Regions from separate parts of the Peribacillus sp. BM1 genome, predicted to be linked through region 2. Evidence: riboswitches for the same ligand, from Rfam matches in the RefSeq annotation. Region 2 holds a riboswitch; each other region holds the start of a gene.
What was found. A riboswitch is a leader RNA that binds a small molecule or an ion and turns the genes downstream of it on or off. The one in region 2 is predicted to bind S-adenosylmethionine.
Positions count from the first base shown of each region.

Region 1: another riboswitch for S-adenosylmethionine. It lies ahead of AC1MGI_RS01610 (homoserine dehydrogenase); the one in region 2 lies ahead of AC1MGI_RS02605 (methionine ABC transporter ATP-binding protein).
Region 3: another riboswitch for S-adenosylmethionine. It lies ahead of AC1MGI_RS04325 (LLM class flavin-dependent oxidoreductase); the one in region 2 lies ahead of AC1MGI_RS02605 (methionine ABC transporter ATP-binding protein).
Region 4: another riboswitch for S-adenosylmethionine. It lies ahead of AC1MGI_RS08685 (methionine ABC transporter ATP-binding protein); the one in region 2 lies ahead of AC1MGI_RS02605 (methionine ABC transporter ATP-binding protein).

Region 1 is NZ_CM155259.1:334,687-339,114, forward strand. It holds gene AC1MGI_RS01605 (HAD family hydrolase) at 1-498, opposite strand, end outside; gene AC1MGI_RS01610 (homoserine dehydrogenase) at 683-1,891, opposite strand; SAM riboswitch class I at 2,005-2,110, opposite strand; gene AC1MGI_RS01615 (DUF2584 domain-containing protein) at 2,302-2,544, opposite strand; gene AC1MGI_RS01620 (alpha/beta hydrolase family protein) at 2,568-3,374, opposite strand; gene AC1MGI_RS01625 (alpha/beta hydrolase) at 3,843-4,428, opposite strand, start outside.
Region 2 is NZ_CM155259.1:512,856-517,283, forward strand. It holds gene AC1MGI_RS02595 (MetQ/NlpA family ABC transporter substrate-binding protein) at 1-810, opposite strand, end outside; gene AC1MGI_RS02600 (methionine ABC transporter permease) at 827-1,495, opposite strand; gene AC1MGI_RS02605 (methionine ABC transporter ATP-binding protein) at 1,488-2,522, opposite strand; SAM riboswitch class I at 2,695-2,806, opposite strand; gene AC1MGI_RS02610 (O-acetylhomoserine aminocarboxypropyltransferase/cysteine synthase family protein) at 3,253-4,428, opposite strand, start outside.
Region 3 is NZ_CM155259.1:891,583-896,010, reverse strand. It holds gene AC1MGI_RS04335 (response regulator) at 1-257, shown strand, start outside; gene AC1MGI_RS04330 (class I SAM-dependent methyltransferase) at 442-1,629, shown strand; SAM riboswitch class I at 1,954-2,060, shown strand; gene AC1MGI_RS04325 (LLM class flavin-dependent oxidoreductase) at 2,152-3,201, shown strand; gene AC1MGI_RS04320 (ATP-grasp domain-containing protein) at 3,231-4,178, shown strand; gene AC1MGI_RS04315 (ABC-F family ATP-binding cassette domain-containing protein) at 4,280-4,428, opposite strand, start outside.
Region 4 is NZ_CM155259.1:1,809,388-1,813,815, forward strand. It holds gene AC1MGI_RS08675 (aminotransferase class I/II-fold pyridoxal phosphate-dependent enzyme) at 1-1,022, opposite strand, end outside; gene AC1MGI_RS08680 (carbon-nitrogen family hydrolase) at 1,105-1,887, shown strand; SAM riboswitch class I at 1,997-2,102, shown strand; gene AC1MGI_RS08685 (methionine ABC transporter ATP-binding protein) at 2,216-3,229, shown strand; gene AC1MGI_RS08690 (methionine ABC transporter permease) at 3,219-3,890, shown strand; gene AC1MGI_RS08695 (MetQ/NlpA family ABC transporter substrate-binding protein) at 3,914-4,428, shown strand, end outside.

The DNA.
Region 1 (4,428 bases), 180 kb from region 2:
TACTGCTGCCTTTTTAATATCATATTTTTTTATAATTTTTTTAACTAAATCTCCTTTATTAAGCGTTTGTATTTGTTGGATACTAAATGTTTCAGTAACCCAATTATCTAAATTATAATAACTCACAATTGTTTTTAAATATTCCGTTAAACCATTACTCGCTATGTAAATTGAACAATTATTCTCTTTTAAATAACTGAAAACTTCCTTTACATTAGGATATAAAGCCCCTTTTCCGTTTCTTATGTTTTCAACTAATCTTTCCAGAAAATAAGCATCAGTTTGTTCTCTTACTTCATTGGAGTGATTAGGCAACAAAGCTTCCCATACTTTTGGTAAAGGTACACCCATAATCTCGCGGTATTTATCAATAGGGGTTACTGTATCCCATTTATTTAATGACCGTAAATGATTAAATGTATCATCAAGTGATAATTCCAAGATTTTATCTGTTTGAAATAGCGTTCCATCCATATCAAAGATTAGTGATTCAGACATTATTTCCCTCTCCCTTTTTAAACTTTTTATTAAAAATTTACCAAAATAAAAGAATAAGCAATTATTGTTCTCCAAACAGGTAGTTAATGATTGGGATTATCGTCCCTTTTCCCCATTCACTTCGTTTGTGCAACTCTCACCAAGTACGGTGGACTTGAGATCTTATTTTATAAATCAGATTAATTTATGACCTAACAAGTGCTTGTTCAGGTAATACTTTCCCAAGAACTTGATAAAAATAAGTATTTGGCCATTGAATATCACAAATTTCCTCCCAAGATGCTTCGACAATGAGAACATTTGGATTAGGTCTGTCAATGATTTGAATATGAGAAGGAATATTTTCTACAGCCACATCTCCTGCCAGTGCCCAATAAATCTTGGATACCTTCACACTTAATCCATTTTGTTCATCTAAGAAAATAGGCGAAAAACTATGTTTATTTATATACACTAAATCTTCGATAATGGCACTTGCGGTTGGAAGCATTCCCGCTCCAGGCCCTTGGAGGCTAATGTTTCCTACAATATCTCCATCAATGGAGACTGCATTTTGCACGCCTTCGATTTGATAAAATGGATGTGTTTCATTGACCAGTACAGGTTTGACTGAGCATACGATCCCTTTTTCTGTCTTTTCCATAGAAGCTACATGTTTAAATCGATACCCCAATGCTGAAAAAAGCTCAATTTGCTCAGGTGTGATTGATTGAATCCCTTGTCGAACGGATTCCTCCCAATTAGGGATCTCTCCAAAAGCTAGTTCACTTAAAATCACCGCTTTGTAAAAGGCATCGTATCCTTCAACATCATTTGTCGGATCAGCTTCTGCATAACCTTTTTCTTGTGCTAGTTTTAACGCTGTTTCAAATGGACAGCCGTCTTCTCGCATCTTTGTCAAAATAAAATTCGAAGTCCCATTAAGAATACCTTGCACTTTTTGGATATTATTTACGTTTAACAATTGTCGTAGAGTTTGGATAATCGGAATTCCACCTGCGACTGTTGCCTCAAATCCTAAAGTAACCCCTTTTTCCTTGGCTATCTGTTTTAATTGAGTTCCATGATAAGCAAACATTTCTTTGTTTGCTGTTATAACATGACATCCTCTGTTCATCGCTTGCTGCAAGTACGTAAAGCTAGGCTCTTGACCAACGATCGCATCAATGACAACATCTAGCTGCTCAAGTGTAATAATCTTGTTAAAATCATCGGTTAACAGAACATCAGAATCTAGTGTATGATGTTTTTCTATATTTTTAACAAGTATGGCAACCACTTTTACCTCTTTCCTAAAAATACGCTTAAGCTTTTCCTGATGTGTTTGAATCGTTTTATAAACCCCCTTCCCCACTGTACCGTAACCTAATAATGCAATATGTAAAGCTGTCATGTATATCTCCCCCTTGTCCTATTTATCGATGACTTTAATTGAACATCAAAAAACTCCCCACTGCATATGGACAGAAGGGGAGTTTGAATGTTTATATTCAAGATTTATCCACCCTCTTATCTACGGAATGGTTACCATTCCTCTGAATTTGGCACCGGGCATGATATGCTGGTTGCCGAGGCTTCGCAGGGTCAGTCCCTCCGCCTCTCTTGATAAGAAAAGTTAAAATTATTAAACTATTTATAATAATATAGTACTTTAAACATTTATCGTCAATAGCGTAAAATGAAACTTCAGAAAAAACAATGAATATGAAAAGGGTGAAATCAACGCAATTTCACCCTCTATATGTACTGTTCATGACATTAATTGTATTCTAAACGGAATTCGTTACTCTAAAGCCTACTTGTTTAATTGGTTGAATTCAATGACACCAACTGATAGGTGATTTCAGTTTGGTTGTTTGTCCAAGAAACTTTTTGAATGATGGCTATCCCATTCGTTTCACTTTCGATCGTTTTGCGAACTTCAATTGGAATATCAATTGGGTATAGGCGATAGCCGTCTTTCGTTAAACGGAAAAGATTTTCTTCCTCTCTGCTTTCACGGCCTTTTGTCACGATCATCGTGTTTAACTCCATTGGCATTCCCAAAGCATAAACCTCCCTTCCTTTACTTACTTTTTAGCACATTGCTTTCTCGTTTGGTTTTTCATCCACTGTGTTAGATCACAAACGACTTTTCGGTTGATATTCGGCGGGAAATAGTGGGTAAATTCGTCAAAATACCAACTCCAAACAGGCTTGTCTTTTTCCTTCAATATTTTCTCCAGCCTGTAGGCGTGTTCAATGGACACGTTATTGTCTTTTTCACCGTGAATAATCAGAACTGGTGCAACAAGTTCATCTACTGCAAACAGTGGTGTGCGGTATTTATATTCGTTTGGAACTTTACTCGGCGTACCACCAATAACACGCTTCATCATGCGACGTAGGTCTACACGTTCCACATAAGTTAGAAACATATCAGACACTCCGCCCCATGTGACAACGGAGGCAGCTGATTTACAATAAATTGCCGTCCAAAGGGCCATAATTCCTCCTCGTGAAAACCCGAAAATATGGATATTCTCGGGTTTCACACGTTTGTGCTGTTCGAGTAATGTAAAGCCACTAATCCCATCAGCACGGTCTTCGCCTGCAAAATCTTCATCCCCTTCTCCGCCTTGATTCCCCCGATAATACGGTGCAAACACAATGAAGCCTTCTGCTGCAAATTGCACAATACGACTCGGGCGTACTTTGCCGACATTTTTAATGCCTCCTCGTAAATATAAGAAACCATCATACATTTGATCATCATCTGGCTCAGCAAGAAGCCCCTTCACCTTCAAGCCTTGTGAAAGATACGTTACGATAAACAGACGAATATTCGGATGCGGTGATGGAAACCGCTGCTTCGTTATAATTGTGCCATCCTCCATCATACATCCCCCTTTCATAAAACTCATTTCTCCTTATTGTAAATCAACTCCCCCATTTTATCCTGCATTAACAGGTAGTATATAGACTTTTTTAAGAGATAGTAAGGTAACCTACCTTTTTACATAAATAGGAAAAATGTTAGTTAAGATTAACTGTCGGTAAAAGCCCGATTGGTGTGATACAGTGAAACTTACCGATGCGTAAGTAAAGGTTTAGTTCCACAACATGGGGAGCAAACAGACGAAGACATGAGGACGCAGTGTACTTAGTATGTAATTCATTGATTCGGGTTCGTACTGTCGCTTTATCGAAGCGGAGTGAAGCTTCCTTCCAAAAGTGTTCTTCATTCCATCTTTCAGGTTTTTGAAAGCATAATCTCCTTTTTGATTAAATAAATCAAAAAGGAGATTATGACAAAAGAGGTTCGTTCCTTTAAAAGTTAATCTTCTTTTTTGGGGATGCTCCCTCTATTCACGCAGCCATGCGTTTGCAAGCATTATAGCCCCTTTTGCTGCTTCTGTGTCTGCGAATTCGTTAAGCATCACAAAGTCATGAATGATACCCTGGAAGCGTACTGCAGTTACCTTTACACCAGCTTCGCGAAGTTTATTGGCGTATGCCTCTCCTTCATCGCGCAAAACGTCGGCTTCTGCCGTGATAACTAAAGCTTCAGGAAGTCCCTTTAATTGTTCTGTTGTTGCCCGAAGTGGAGATGCCGTTATTTCTGCTCTCTGTTGTGGATCGGAAGTATACTGGTCCCAGAACCATTGCATTCCATCCCTACGCAGAAAATATCCGGTAGCAAATTGTTTGTATGAATCTGTATCAAATGAAGCATCCGTTACAGGATAGAAAAGTAATTGCTTGCCAATAGCTGGGCCTTTTCGTTCTTTGGCCATTAGTGTAATAGCTGCCGACATATTTCCTCCAACACTGTCACCTGCTACTGTAATATTACTTGAATCCATCCCGTAATTATCGCCTTCTTTAGCAATCCATTCCAAAGCCGTATAGACCTCTTCTATAGCAATCGGATATTTAGCTTCTGGCGAG
Region 2 (4,428 bases):
AATTTCTTTTGAGTGTAGAACTTCTACTAATGCTTTAATGTCTTCACGTTTCTCATCACCAGTACGAACGGTAAGGATATTAACGTAAGGATTATCTTTCGATGATTCAACAACAATTGGATCTTTTACTGGATCAAGTCCTGCATCTAATGCATAGTTTGCATTTATGACTACAGCATCCCCTTCACCATTATTAAAGACCTGTGGAAGTAATGCAGCTTCAATATTAGGTTGGAATACAAGTTTCTTCGGGTTTTCAACAATATCATCAATGGTTGCTTTTGTCTTGCTTATACCTTCTTTTAACTTAATCAAACCATGTTCTTGGAATATAGATAGAATTCTTCCTTCATCTGAAACAGCATCTCGCATGATGATTAAGCCGCCTTCAGGAATTTCGTCTAAGCTTTTGTACTTTTTGGAGTAAATTCCGATTGGCTCAATATGAACGCCGGCAGCATTAACGAAATCATAGCCTTTATCTGCAATCTCTTCTTCTAGGTACGGGATATGTTGAAAGTAATTGGCATCAATTTCTTTTCCAGCCAAGGCTTTATTTGGCAAAATAAAATCTGAGAAAACTTTAATTTCAAGATCGATTCCTTTTTCTTTTAGAATTGGTTTTGCTTGTTCAAGAATCTCTGCGTGTGGAATATTTGAAGCACCGACTACAAGTGAAGTTGATTTGTCAGCTGAATCTGTGGAACCATTTCCGCTTTCTTTATCATTATTGGCAGAGCCACATGCAGTAAGACCTAATAGTAACGCGGAAGTAATTGCTAATGTTGAAAACCATTTTTTCTTTTTCATTCTCTTACCCTCCATCTTATCTTTTGTCTAATTTTGAAGTTATATAATCTCCAATAAATTGGATGACGAACACAATAAGTAAAATAAGAATCGTCGCTAACATCGTTACATCATTTTTGCTTCTTTGGAATCCTTCTTTATAAGCAAGATCTCCTAGTCCACCTGCACCAATTGCCCCCGCCATCGCTGTATAACCGATCAATGCAATCGCAGTAACCGTAATACCTGACACAAGTGCAGGCATGGATTCTGGTAGTAGTACTTTAAAAATAATAGTACTCGTTTTAGCCCCCATGGATCTTGCGGCTTCAATTACACCCTTATCCACTTCTCTAAGGCCAATCTCGACCATCCTCGCATAAAAAGGCGCAGCTCCGATAATTAATGCTGGGAGAGCCGCCTTTGCACCTAGCATAGAACCTACCACAATAATCGTAAACGGAATTAATAAGATTATCAGAATAATAAATGGGATTGAGCGGAAGATATTGACCACCGCAGAAATAATCACGTTAATAAATTTGTTTTCCCATATCTGTCCTTTAGACGTCAAAAATAACAATAATCCTAGTAAGATACCTAATATAAAAGTCGCAAGTAGAGCTATACCTGTCATATATAGTGTTTCTTTCGTAGCTAGCCAGATATTTTCCCAGATAACATTCGGTAACCATTCATTAAGCATTCGAAATCACCTCCACGCCAACCTGCTGTTCTTTGATGAATTCAATCGCGTGGGTGATTTCTTCATCACTACCATCCATATGAATAAACAATGTGCCATACGATCCATGTTGAGTTTGCGAAATTTTCCCTTGTACGATATTAACATCCAATTGAAAATTACGAATAAGCTTTGTAATTAGTGGACTTTCCGTATTTTCGCCGACAAAAGTTAATTGTACAACCTTGCCTTGTGGATAGTGCTCTAGTAAATGTTCCACAGTGTCCTTCGTTTCCTCAGGCTCCGTTACTTGTTGAACAAACCGCTTTGTTATTTGTTCAGCAGGGTTCCTAAATACGTCAAGAACCGGTCCTTGCTCAACAATTCTGCCACCTTCCATGACGGCTACCCGATGACAGATTTTTTGGATGACATGCATTTCATGAGTAATAAGTACAATCGTCAACCCTAATCGTTTATTAATATCGACCAAAAGTTCTAGAATCGAGTCAGTTGTTTGCGGATCAAGTGCAGATGTCGCCTCATCACAAAGGAGTACTTTCGGGTTATTCGCTAAAGCACGTGCTATCCCAACCCTTTGCTTCTGCCCGCCGCTCAATTGTGAAGGGTAAGCATGTTCTCTGCCCTCTAAGCCGACTAGCTTAATTAATTCATTGACTCGTTTTTGGCGTTCATTTTTCTTTACACCTGAAATTTCAAGTGGAAACGCGATATTATCGTGTACAGTACGAGACCACAATAAGTTGAAATGTTGAAAAATCATGCTGATCTCTTGACGTGCCTTTCGCAAGTTACGACCTTTAATGCTAGAAATCGCATTTCCTGCTACTACGACCGAACCCGTGGATGGGGTTTCCAGACCATTCAGCATTCGAATGAGGGTGCTTTTTCCAGCACCACTATACCCAATAATTCCAAATATTTCACCTTTATTAATCGTTAAATTCACTTCATCAACAGCTTTGATTGGCTTTGATTGCATGGATTTAGTACTGAATACCTTACTAACTTTCGACAATGTTATCATTGAACTCACCTCTTTTTGCAATAAACCCTATGAACCTACTCATGTTGTTTGTAAAAACCTTCTACTAAATAAGATTTCACGAACTGCTCCATTCATGCATTGTTTATTTACATAATTGGAAATTAAAAATGCCTTTCCGCATGAGCAGAAAGGCATTGTGAAAAAGACCTTTCTCTCATCTCCCAAAGCAATCAGCTTTGCGTGAATTGGCACCTTTTCAAAGCATTAGCTTTGCCGGTTGCCGGGCTTCATCGGGCACATCCCTCCGCCTCTCTTGATAAGAGCAAACAAGTATAAGAAATTGACAAATCATCAATTAAAGTTCATTTCGTTTTCGTTGGAATAATACCATGCAAAAAGATAGAGTGTCAATGTATTATATTTCTATTTATTGAAAAATCGTTAAAAAACTTGGCAACAATCGATTTAGATAAAGTGAAACTTCAATCAGTGGCGGTTTTCTTCATCCCCTACTGATTGTTAGTCCCGTTCTACTGTCGTTAAGATCGCAAGCAAGCTTCAATCAATCGACAGTACGAACTAAGGCTCAACGAACTCAGACTAAATACGCCGCATCCTGTGGGCCCAAACTTTACCTCTGCTCATGCATCGGTAAGTTTCACTCTATCTCACCAATCGGACCTTTACGGGCAGTTGATCCCCCACCTATCCTCTTTTAGCATGCTCAGAATCTCGAGATGGGGGTCTTACTGCTTAAGTGTGGGAAAAATTATTTTACCGCAAGTGAATGAATGCCTGTAGCTTTTTCAATCGCTTGTTCAAGATCATCGATTAAGTCTTGGGCATTCTCAATTCCGACCGATAAACGTACCAAATCCTCGGCTACACCTGATTTTTCAAGTTCTTTGACTGAAAGTTGCTGATGCGTCGTGCTCGCAGGATGGATGATTAAACTCTTCGCATCTCCAACATTGGCTACATGGGACCATAAGCGAATCGAGTTAATGAGATTCGCACCTGCTTCTCTGCCACCTTTAATGCCAAACGTAACAATGGAACCTGCTCCTTTTGGCAAATATTTGTCAGCCAAGCTCTTATCAGGATGATCTTCATTACCAGGATAGTAGACCCATGAGACAGCTGGATGATTTTGCAGATAGTCGATGATAATCTTTGTATTCAAAATATGTTCCTTCATCCTCACATGCAATGTTTCCAGCCCAATTGCGAATTGGAAAGCACTCTGCGGACTTAATGCTGGTCCAAGATCTCGGAGTAGCTGCACACGTGCTTTGGTAATAAAGGCGGCTGGGCCAACTGCTTCTGCATAAACGATTCCGTCATAGCTTGGATCTGGTTCAGTAAAGCCTGGGAAGTTAGGTGAGTTATAATCGAATTTCCCTGCGTCTACAATGATCCCGCCCAACGTTGTTCCATTTCCAAGCAGCCATTTTGTTGCGGAATGAACGACAATATCAGCGCCAAAATCAATCGGTCTGCAAAGATATGGCGTAGCAAACGTGTTATCGATAATGAGCGGAACGCCTGCTTCATGTGCAATGTCAGCCACCGCTTCAATATCAAACACACGCAAACTTGGATTGCCGATTATTTCTGCAAAGACTGCTCTTGTTCGTGAAGTAATCGCATCTCTGAAATTTTCAGGATCATCAGATGAAACAAATCGGACCTTTATCCCATATTTCGGAAGTGTATTGGCAAATAAATTATATGTACCCCCATATAAAGTTGAAGCTGCTACAATTTCATCCCCCGCACCAGCAATATTTAAAATGGCTAAAGTGATTGCAGCCATTCCGCTCGATACCGCTAAAGCGCCAATTCCACCTTCCAATAAGGCCACTCTTTCCTCAAATGTTGTAACTGTCGGGTTATGAATTCTTGAATAAATGTACCCAGGTTCTTTTAACCCGAACAAATTAGC
Region 3 (4,428 bases), 380 kb from region 2:
AACCAGAAGTTACCGGTAAAATGATGGCGAAGATGAGGAAGAAACCAGAAACAGCTGCTCATGAATCATTGACCAATCGGGAAATGGAAATATTACTACTAATGGCTCAGGGGAAAACAAATCAGGAGATTGCAGATGAGCTGTTTATTGCTTTAAAAACAGCCAAAGTGCATGTGAGCAGCATTTTAAGTAAGCTTGATGTTCAAGATCGTACACAGGCGGTTATTTACGCCTTTAAACATTCTTTGGTGGAGTAAGAAGTGAAGGGCGTTCATTGGCTTGCTACCAGTATGAAGAACTCTTCGTTAAAAAAGTAAACTCAACTCCAATTAGATAGTACGGCCAGTGCTATATAGCGGGATTTTTGTACACCTTTTTAAGTAAGTGCAGCTAGGTCTTTATCCTAGATGTAAAACAAGAAAATGCAAATGTGGAGGATTTATGAAATCATCAAACATACAAACTGCAATAGAGGTAGGTCGTTTATTAGAAGGGGAGAGTATTCCGTATCAATTTACTTATGCTGCGGCCCTGCTAATTCAAGGTGTCTCAGTACAAGAACCATTTGAAATAACAGTTGATGTACAGTGGGATTTATTCAATGAGGCCCATCAGTTATTTAAGGGCTTTTCGCCATCTCATCCTACAAAGACGACTGAGAGCGCGTCATTTCAATTTAGTATGGGAGAGCAGTTAGTTACTGTGGTTTGCAATTATAATACGACGATAAAAACCGACCCGTATCGGATTTCAATAGTCACTGAAGGAGTAGAACTTTGGTGCCAATCTCTCTATAGTTATTTTTATGATGAAGAGATGGCGGTGTTCAGTGGACCTATTCATGCCCATTTAGCGGGGATTCAGCAAGGTTTTACCGAAGGAAATGAAGCTGCGTGGAATCAGAATAATTATGTTGCCTTAGTGAATCGCTACGGAGAGCCTGGGCAGCTTGCGTCGAAAATCCTCTATAATCCAAAATGGCGTCTGCAACCTTTTTACCAGTATATGGGGGACTTACGAAAGAAGAAAGTGATGCATCTGATGGGTTCTAATGGAGTGAAGGCTGTAGCAATGGCTGCACTTGGGGCTGAGGTTAAGGTTGTAGACTTTTCGCGGGAAAATGCTGCATTTGCTAAGGAATTGGCCGAAGCAGCACAAGTTTCAGTGGATTATATTATATCGGATGTCCTGTCGATAACTGGGGACCATGCTAACAATGATCATGATCTAGTTTTGATGGAGCTTGGCGTTTTGCATTATCTAATTGATTTAGCACCGTTAATGGAGATCGTTCAAGCAATCCTAAAGCCGGGCGGGCGCTTTATTTTACATGAGTTTCACCCGATTTCTACTAAACTAATTACTTCATCTGGAAAAAAGCATAAAGTAATGGGTAATTATTTTGATCCCACGATTGAATCAAATAATGTAGCATTTTCCAAGCATATGCCGGATGGCGAACAAGAAAAACTATTACAAGTAGTACAGCGGAAGTGGACAATAGGGGAGCTTGTCACTGCAGTTGGTAAATCAGGGCTCGTTATCAAAGTGCTTGAAGAAGAGCCGAATCATAAGATGCATGATATTGGATTACCAAAAACGTATACGCTTGTAGCGGAAAAGGGATAAACAATAGTAAGACCTTGAGTAATCTATCCTTTGTATGACGTATGGTCAAGTAAGCCGATAGGAAGGGTCTATTGTTTGCATTTTTGTTTAACTTGCATAGTGTCTTTGACTTCCTACGCAGTAAGTGGCGGATCGTAGTCGATATGCCCTTTAAAGGATACTAGAAAGAGCGGCGAGAGGATATCCAAAAAGGGTCTGACCCTTTTTGGATATCCTCTTTTTTATAAATGGTATTGCATTTTTCTGATTTGTGCAAACATATGTCTTGACGAATACCAAAGGTATAATATAAGATTATTCTAATTATTAATATAATTTAATATGTTCTTATCGAGAGAGGTGGAGGGACTGGCCCTTTGAAGCCCGGCAACCGTTGACAATTGTCAGTACGGTGCTAATTCCAGCGGAGTAATGGCTCTGGCAGATAAGGTGGAATGCAATCGCAAACTTCTTCTTATCGGAGAAGTTTTTTTGTCTTATCAAAGAAGGAGCCCATAATTTAATCATAGAGGAGATAGGGAAATGAGATATGGTTATTGGCTGCCGATATTCGGCGGATGGTTACGGAATGTAGAAGATGAGAAGATGCCCCCAACTTTTGAGTATGCGAAAAAGGTAACACAAGCTGCGGAAAAGTGGGGCTATGATACAACCCTTGTCGCTGAACTCAATTTAAATGATATTAAAGGTCCTGAGAGTGATTCACTTGAAGCTTGGTCAACGGCAGCTGCCCTTGCAGCTGTGACGGATAAGATTGAAATTATGACAGCTGTCAGACCTGGTTTTCATAATCCGGCGGTAACGGCAAAAATGGCGGCGAATATTGATCAAATCTCAAACGGCCGATTTACATTGAATGTTGTCTCTGCGTGGTGGGAGGAAGAGGCTCGTCAGTATGGCGGAGCTTTTACAGCCCATGATGAACGCTATGAGCGCACAGAGGAATTCCTTGAGGTGCTTAAAGGTTTATGGACAGAAGATACATTTTCATATGATGGGAAGTATTATTCGATTGCCAATACTCATTTGCATCCGAAGCCTGTACAGCGCCCGAATCCAATTCTTTATGCGGGTGGAGAAAGTCCACGTGGCAAAGAGACAATTGTCAATCAGTGTGATGCATATGTCATGCATGGTGGCACAGTTGAGGAAGTTGCTGTGAAAATTCAAGGAATGAAGCAGCAAAGAGAAGCAGCAGGGAAATCACCATTTTCAAGCTTCGGAATGGCTGCTTACGTCGTATGCCGAGATACAGAAGAACAAGCCCAGGAAGAACTAGCGCGAATTACGGATGTGAAAGAATCAAGTGCCTATGCTGGATATAATGACTTTATAAGCAAGTCACAGCTTGAGCAACAGGTCAAGTTATTCGACTACTCTGTTTCAAATCGTGGGCTGCGTCCGAATCTAATTGGAACCCCTGCCCAAATTGCTGACCAAATTCTTGCATTTGAAGAAGCGGGCGTTGATTTGTTATTGCTGCAATTTTCTCCTCAGCTTGAAGAGATGGAGCGATTTGCTAAACAAGTAATGCCGCTGGTTGAAGAAAAACGTACAAAAATTCAAGTATAAAGACAAAGATGAACTTAGGAGGCAGTAAAATGAGTAAAATTTACGTTATTCATGAAAATGGCGAGTGGACCGCCCATCTAACGAAACGGTTAGAGGAACTTCAATTGCCATATGAGGAGTGGCATCTTGACGAAGGAATCGTCGATTTGACGGAAGCTCCGCCGGAAGGAATATTTTATAGTCGAATGAGTGCTTCTTCTCATACGAGAGGTCATCGTTATGCTCCAGAATTAACGGAAGGTGTCTTATCATGGTTAGAAGAACATGATCGTACTGTATTTAACGGCACGCGTGCATTACGTTTAGAGTTAAGCAAGATTAATCAGTATACCGCTTTAAGAAAACAAGGGATCAGGGTGCCGAAAACGATTGCGGCAATTGGTAGAGATAACATTCTTGCTGCAGCTGAAAAGATCGGTACAGCTTCGTTTATTACTAAGCATAACCGGGCAGGAAAAGGGCTTGGTGTTCAATTATTCCATTCTATAGACGGATTAAAACAATATTTGGATGGGGCAGCATTCGAAGAACCCGTAGATGGTATTACCTTGATTCAAGAATATATTAAAGCTCCAGAACCATTTATCACGCGTTGTGAGTTTGTTGGTGGAAAATTTGTCTATGCGGTTCAAGTGGATACTTCAGAAGGATTTGAACTTTGTCCAGCTGATGCTTGTCAAATCGGTGATCTATTCTGCCCAGTGGGTGAGGAAGTCGAAGAAAAGCCGAAATTCCAGATTGTAGAAGGTATTGAAGAGCCAATCATTGAAAAATACGAACAATTTTTAAAGGCAAATCAAATTACCGTTGCTGGCATCGAATTTATTCGCAATGAAAAAGGTGAGGTATTTACATACGATGTGAATACGAATACTAATTATAATTCAGACGCTGAGAAGGCAGCTGGAAAGTATGGCATGCTTGAGTTGGCGAAGTTTTTAGGGGCACAATTGAAAACAACAGAGTCTGTTAGATAGTAGTAATGCAGGCTCCTCCTTAAAATTAGGAGGAGCCCCTTTTGTTAAGTTGAAAAAACGAGGGTGTCTTAAGGGTCTGACCCTTTACTTTTTTATAAACATTAAGCCTGTGCTTCGTTTTTATCTACCCAGTCTTCTACATTCCAAACTTTTGTCACCCAATCTTCATAAAAATCAGGTTCATGGCAGACAAGGACAATAGTCCCTTTATATGCTTGCATCGCACGTTTTAATTCTTCTTTAGCTACAA
Region 4 (4,428 bases), 1.3 Mb from region 2:
AAATAATCGGCGAATGTTTCACTAGTAAACCCATTAGGAACCGGCAACCAAGCGAAAAAAGATCCAGTTGGTGCCTCGACTTTCCAACCAATATTTTGACATGCCGTAATAAAGGCATTTCGGCGTTGTTCATAACGGTTGACAAGTTCTTCAACACATTGCTGATCATCTGTTAGCGCAGCAACTGCGGCCTTTTGAACAGCCGGAAATAGACTAACATATAAATGGTCTTGAATGAGGTTTAAGGCTTCAATTATTTTGGGATTCCCGACTGCAAAGCCAACGCGCCAGCCAGCCATATTATAGGTTTTCGATAAGGTATACATTTCCACACCAACGTCTTTTGCCCCGTCAACTTCAAGAAAACTTACTGGTTTTTTTCCATCAAAACCGATGGCACCATAGGCGAAATCATGCAAAATCGTGATGGAATGTTTTTTCGCAAAAGCAACTGTTTCTTCAAAGAACGTCCGATCTACTGTAGCACCAGTCGGATTGTTCGGATAGTTAAGATACATTAATTTTGCTGCTTCTTTTTGTTTTTGCGGTATGGCGTTGAAATCTGGTAAAAATTGATTTTCAGCTTTAAGTGGGAAGGTCTGATACTCGACATTCGCCAACACTGCACCTGATAAATAATCCGGGTAACCTGGATCAGGCAATAACATAAGTTCGCCTTCATTTAACAAGCACATTGGCAACTCAACTAGACCTGTTTTCGTCCCAAATAAAATAGCTACTTCAGTCTCTGGGTCGATAGCTACTCCATATTGTTTTAAATAAAATTCGCTAGCAGCTTCCTTCAGTTCTTTAAGTCCTCTAAACGGAGAATATTTATGAGTTTGTGGATCCTCTACCGCAGTTTGTAGCGCTTTGATGATATGAGGTGGTGTCGGCTGATCAGGGTTACCTTGACCTAAGTTAATAACATCCCGTCCTTCTGCAACTGCTTTGCCTACCTTTTCAACTAGGTTTGCGAAAAATTGTACTGGTAATTTTTTTAAGCGCTCTGAATATTCCATGTGAACCACCTTTTATGTAAGAGTTGCTATTTAATCTAAAATTTTATAATATTTAGATAAAAAAGTCTAGAGGTGCCGAAAAATGAAGATTGCTTGTGTGCAAATGGATATCACCTTTGGTGAGCCAGAAAAAAATTTTACAGCGATTGAAAAATATATCGAAGAAGCGGCAAATGCACAAGTGGATGTCATTGTATTTCCGGAAATGTGGAATACAGGCTACGCTCTCGATAAGCTTGACAGTCTGGCTGATCGCGAGGGAAGTATAACAAGAAAGCTACTGTCTCAGCTTGCCAAAAAACATCAAGTGAACATTGTCGGTGGTTCAGTAGCAACGAAAAGAGGAGACAAATACTTTAATACGATGTATATCGTGGATAGAACTGGAAAAATTGTCGCCGCCTACGATAAAGCTCATTTATTCAAGTTAATGGATGAGCATGTATATTTGAACGAAGGACAAAGTATGAATGTATTTGAATTGGATGGTATAACGTGTGGCGGGGTCATCTGTTATGATTTGCGTTTTCCAGAATGGATTCGGACTCACACTTTAAATGGAGCCAAAATTATGTTTATACCGGCTGAGTGGCCAAAGCAACGGATTGACCATTGGCAATTATTATTGCAAGCAAGGGCGATTGAAAACCAATGTTTTATCGTGGCTGTCAACCGCGTCGGTAAAGACCCAAATAATGAATTTAATGGTCATTCGATGGTCATTGCACCTTGGGGTGAGTTACTTATTAGCAATCAAACAGCGGAAGGGATCTTGTACGCGGAACTGGATTTAGAGGAAGTCGATCGGGTACGGAAGACGATTCCAGTTTTTCAAGACAGGCGGACGGATTTATACGAATCATAAGGATTTAAAATTGGTACACTGCTAGAGTAGTAGTGTGTTATTATTTTTTTAAGATTGACAATAGTTAAATAGTTTTATAATATATTAATTACAATAAATTTAATCATGATACTTATCCAGAGCGACCGAGGGACTAGGCCCTATGACGTCCGGCAACCCCCAATATTGGGAAGGTGCCAATCCTGCAGAATGACCATCATTCTGAAAGATAAGTCGAGATTCTTTCGTATTTCGATGCTCCTTTCAGTTGAAGGGAGCATTTTTTTGTAGGAATAAAGGTCTATCTCTTATAAATCACTTGTCAATTTGAAGAAATGTGAGGAATCGTATGATCGAAATTCGTAATCTTTCTAAGACATACAAAACGAAAAAAGGGTTGGTTAAAGGAGTGGATGACGTTTCGCTGACCATAGAAAAAGGAGAAATCTATGGAATTGTCGGATATTCTGGAGCAGGAAAAAGTTCATTGCTTCGCTGCATTAATTTGTTGGAGCGGCCCACTTCAGGTCAAATTAAAGTGGATGGAACCGATCTTACATCTTTAAAAGGTGAGGATTTACGTTTAGCGCGGTTAAAAATCGGTATGATTTTTCAACATTTTTATTTAATTAGTCAAAAAACCGTGTTTGAGAATATTGCCTTTTCTTTGAAAGCTGCCAAAATACCAGCGAGCCAAATAAAAGGGCGGGTAGAAGAGTTGCTTAAAATGGTCGGTCTTGTTGATAAAAGAGATGTTTATCCTGCGCAACTAAGTGGTGGGCAAAAGCAACGGGTTGGCATTGCCCGGGCGCTTGCTAATAATCCAACGGTGCTATTATGTGATGAGGCCACTTCAGCACTAGATCCGACCACTACAAAGTCAATATTGAATTTATTGAAGAAAATTAACAAAGAACTCAATATTACGATCGTTTTGATTACTCATGAAATGAACGTTGTAAAGGAAATTTGCAATCGAATGGCCATTATGCAGTTCGGGAAGGTCATTGAAGAAGGTGCGGTATATGACATTTTTGCCAACCCTCAGGCAGAACTTACAAATGAGTTTATCGAAAGTGTTGTATCTTTTGAAATACCTGAAGTCATATTAAATGGATGCACGGGACCGATTGTGAAAGTCATGTTTAAAGGAAAGGTTGCTTCAGAAGGTATCATTTCCGATATGCTTCAGCAGTATAACGTAAGTGGTAATTTTCTGCATGGTTCGATTGAATATATTCAAGAAATGCCACTCGGTATCTTTATTATGGAATTAAAAGGACAAAAGGAAGAAATCGAAAGCTCACTTCAGTTTATTGAAAATCGTGCTGCGCAAGTGGAGGTGATACGCGATGGGCTTTGATTTTAATCATTTCGTTGAACTTATCCCAGATATAAATCTGGCTTTTATGCAAACCATTTATATGATTACCATTTCACTAGTGGTTGCCGTTGTGATTGGCCTTCCGTTCGGAATATTATTATTCGTAACGAACAAAGGCTTATTCTTGGAAAATCGCTGGTTCAATAATGGATTAGGTTTTGTAGTGAACTTGGTACGTTCAATTCCATTTATCATTTTACTAGTTGCACTACTTCCACTAACTAACTTTATAGTAGGATCACAAATTGGACCCACTGCAGCGAGTGTATCTCTATCAGTTGCAGCGATTCCGTTTTTTGCTCGAATTGTTGAGACAGCATTGCGTGAGATTGATAAAGGGGTCATTGAGGCAGCTATTGCCGCTGGTGCAACACCATGGATGATCGTCAAAGATGTGCTACTGCTAGAAGCCAAATCTGGCATTATCTCAGGTGTCACGCTAACGCTCGTCAGTTTAATCGGGTTTTCGGCTATGGCTGGTACTGTTGGTGGCGGCGGAATCGGCGATTTGGCTATCCGTTTTGGCTATTATCGCTATGACAACACGATTATGATTGCAACAGTAATTATATTAATTATATTAGTTCAGATTATTCAACTTGCTGGTGATTTCATCGCCAAAGTTGTTGATAAAAGATAAGAAACAGAAAGAGGGAGAAATTTATGAAAAAATGGCTAACAGCATTTATTTTAGTAGTTGTTGTAGCGGCTTTAGCTGCATGTGGCAATACTGACAGCGAGAAAAACAGTAGCAAAGGGACAAGTTCAGAATCAAAAGAAATTAAATTTGGAGCGACAGCCGGTCCTTATAGTGACATGGTAACGAAAGCTATTATCCCTGGATTAGAAGAAAAAGGATATAAGGTGAAGATTGTTGAATTTAGCGATTACATTCAACCGAACAAAGCGTTGGACAATGGTGATATTCAAGCAAACCTGTTCCAAAATACCATTTACCTTGAAAATTTTGCGAAAGAAAATAAGATGGATTTAACAGCGTTGCTCTCTGTACCCACTGCGCCGATGGGGATTTTTTCAAACACGTATAAGTCCATAGATGAAGTAAAAGACGGGGCAACGGTTACACTTCCTAATGACCCAGTCAATGCGGCTCGTGCGCTTAATACGCTCCAAGATGAAGGCTTGATTGTAATCGATGAAAATACAGACCCACTAAC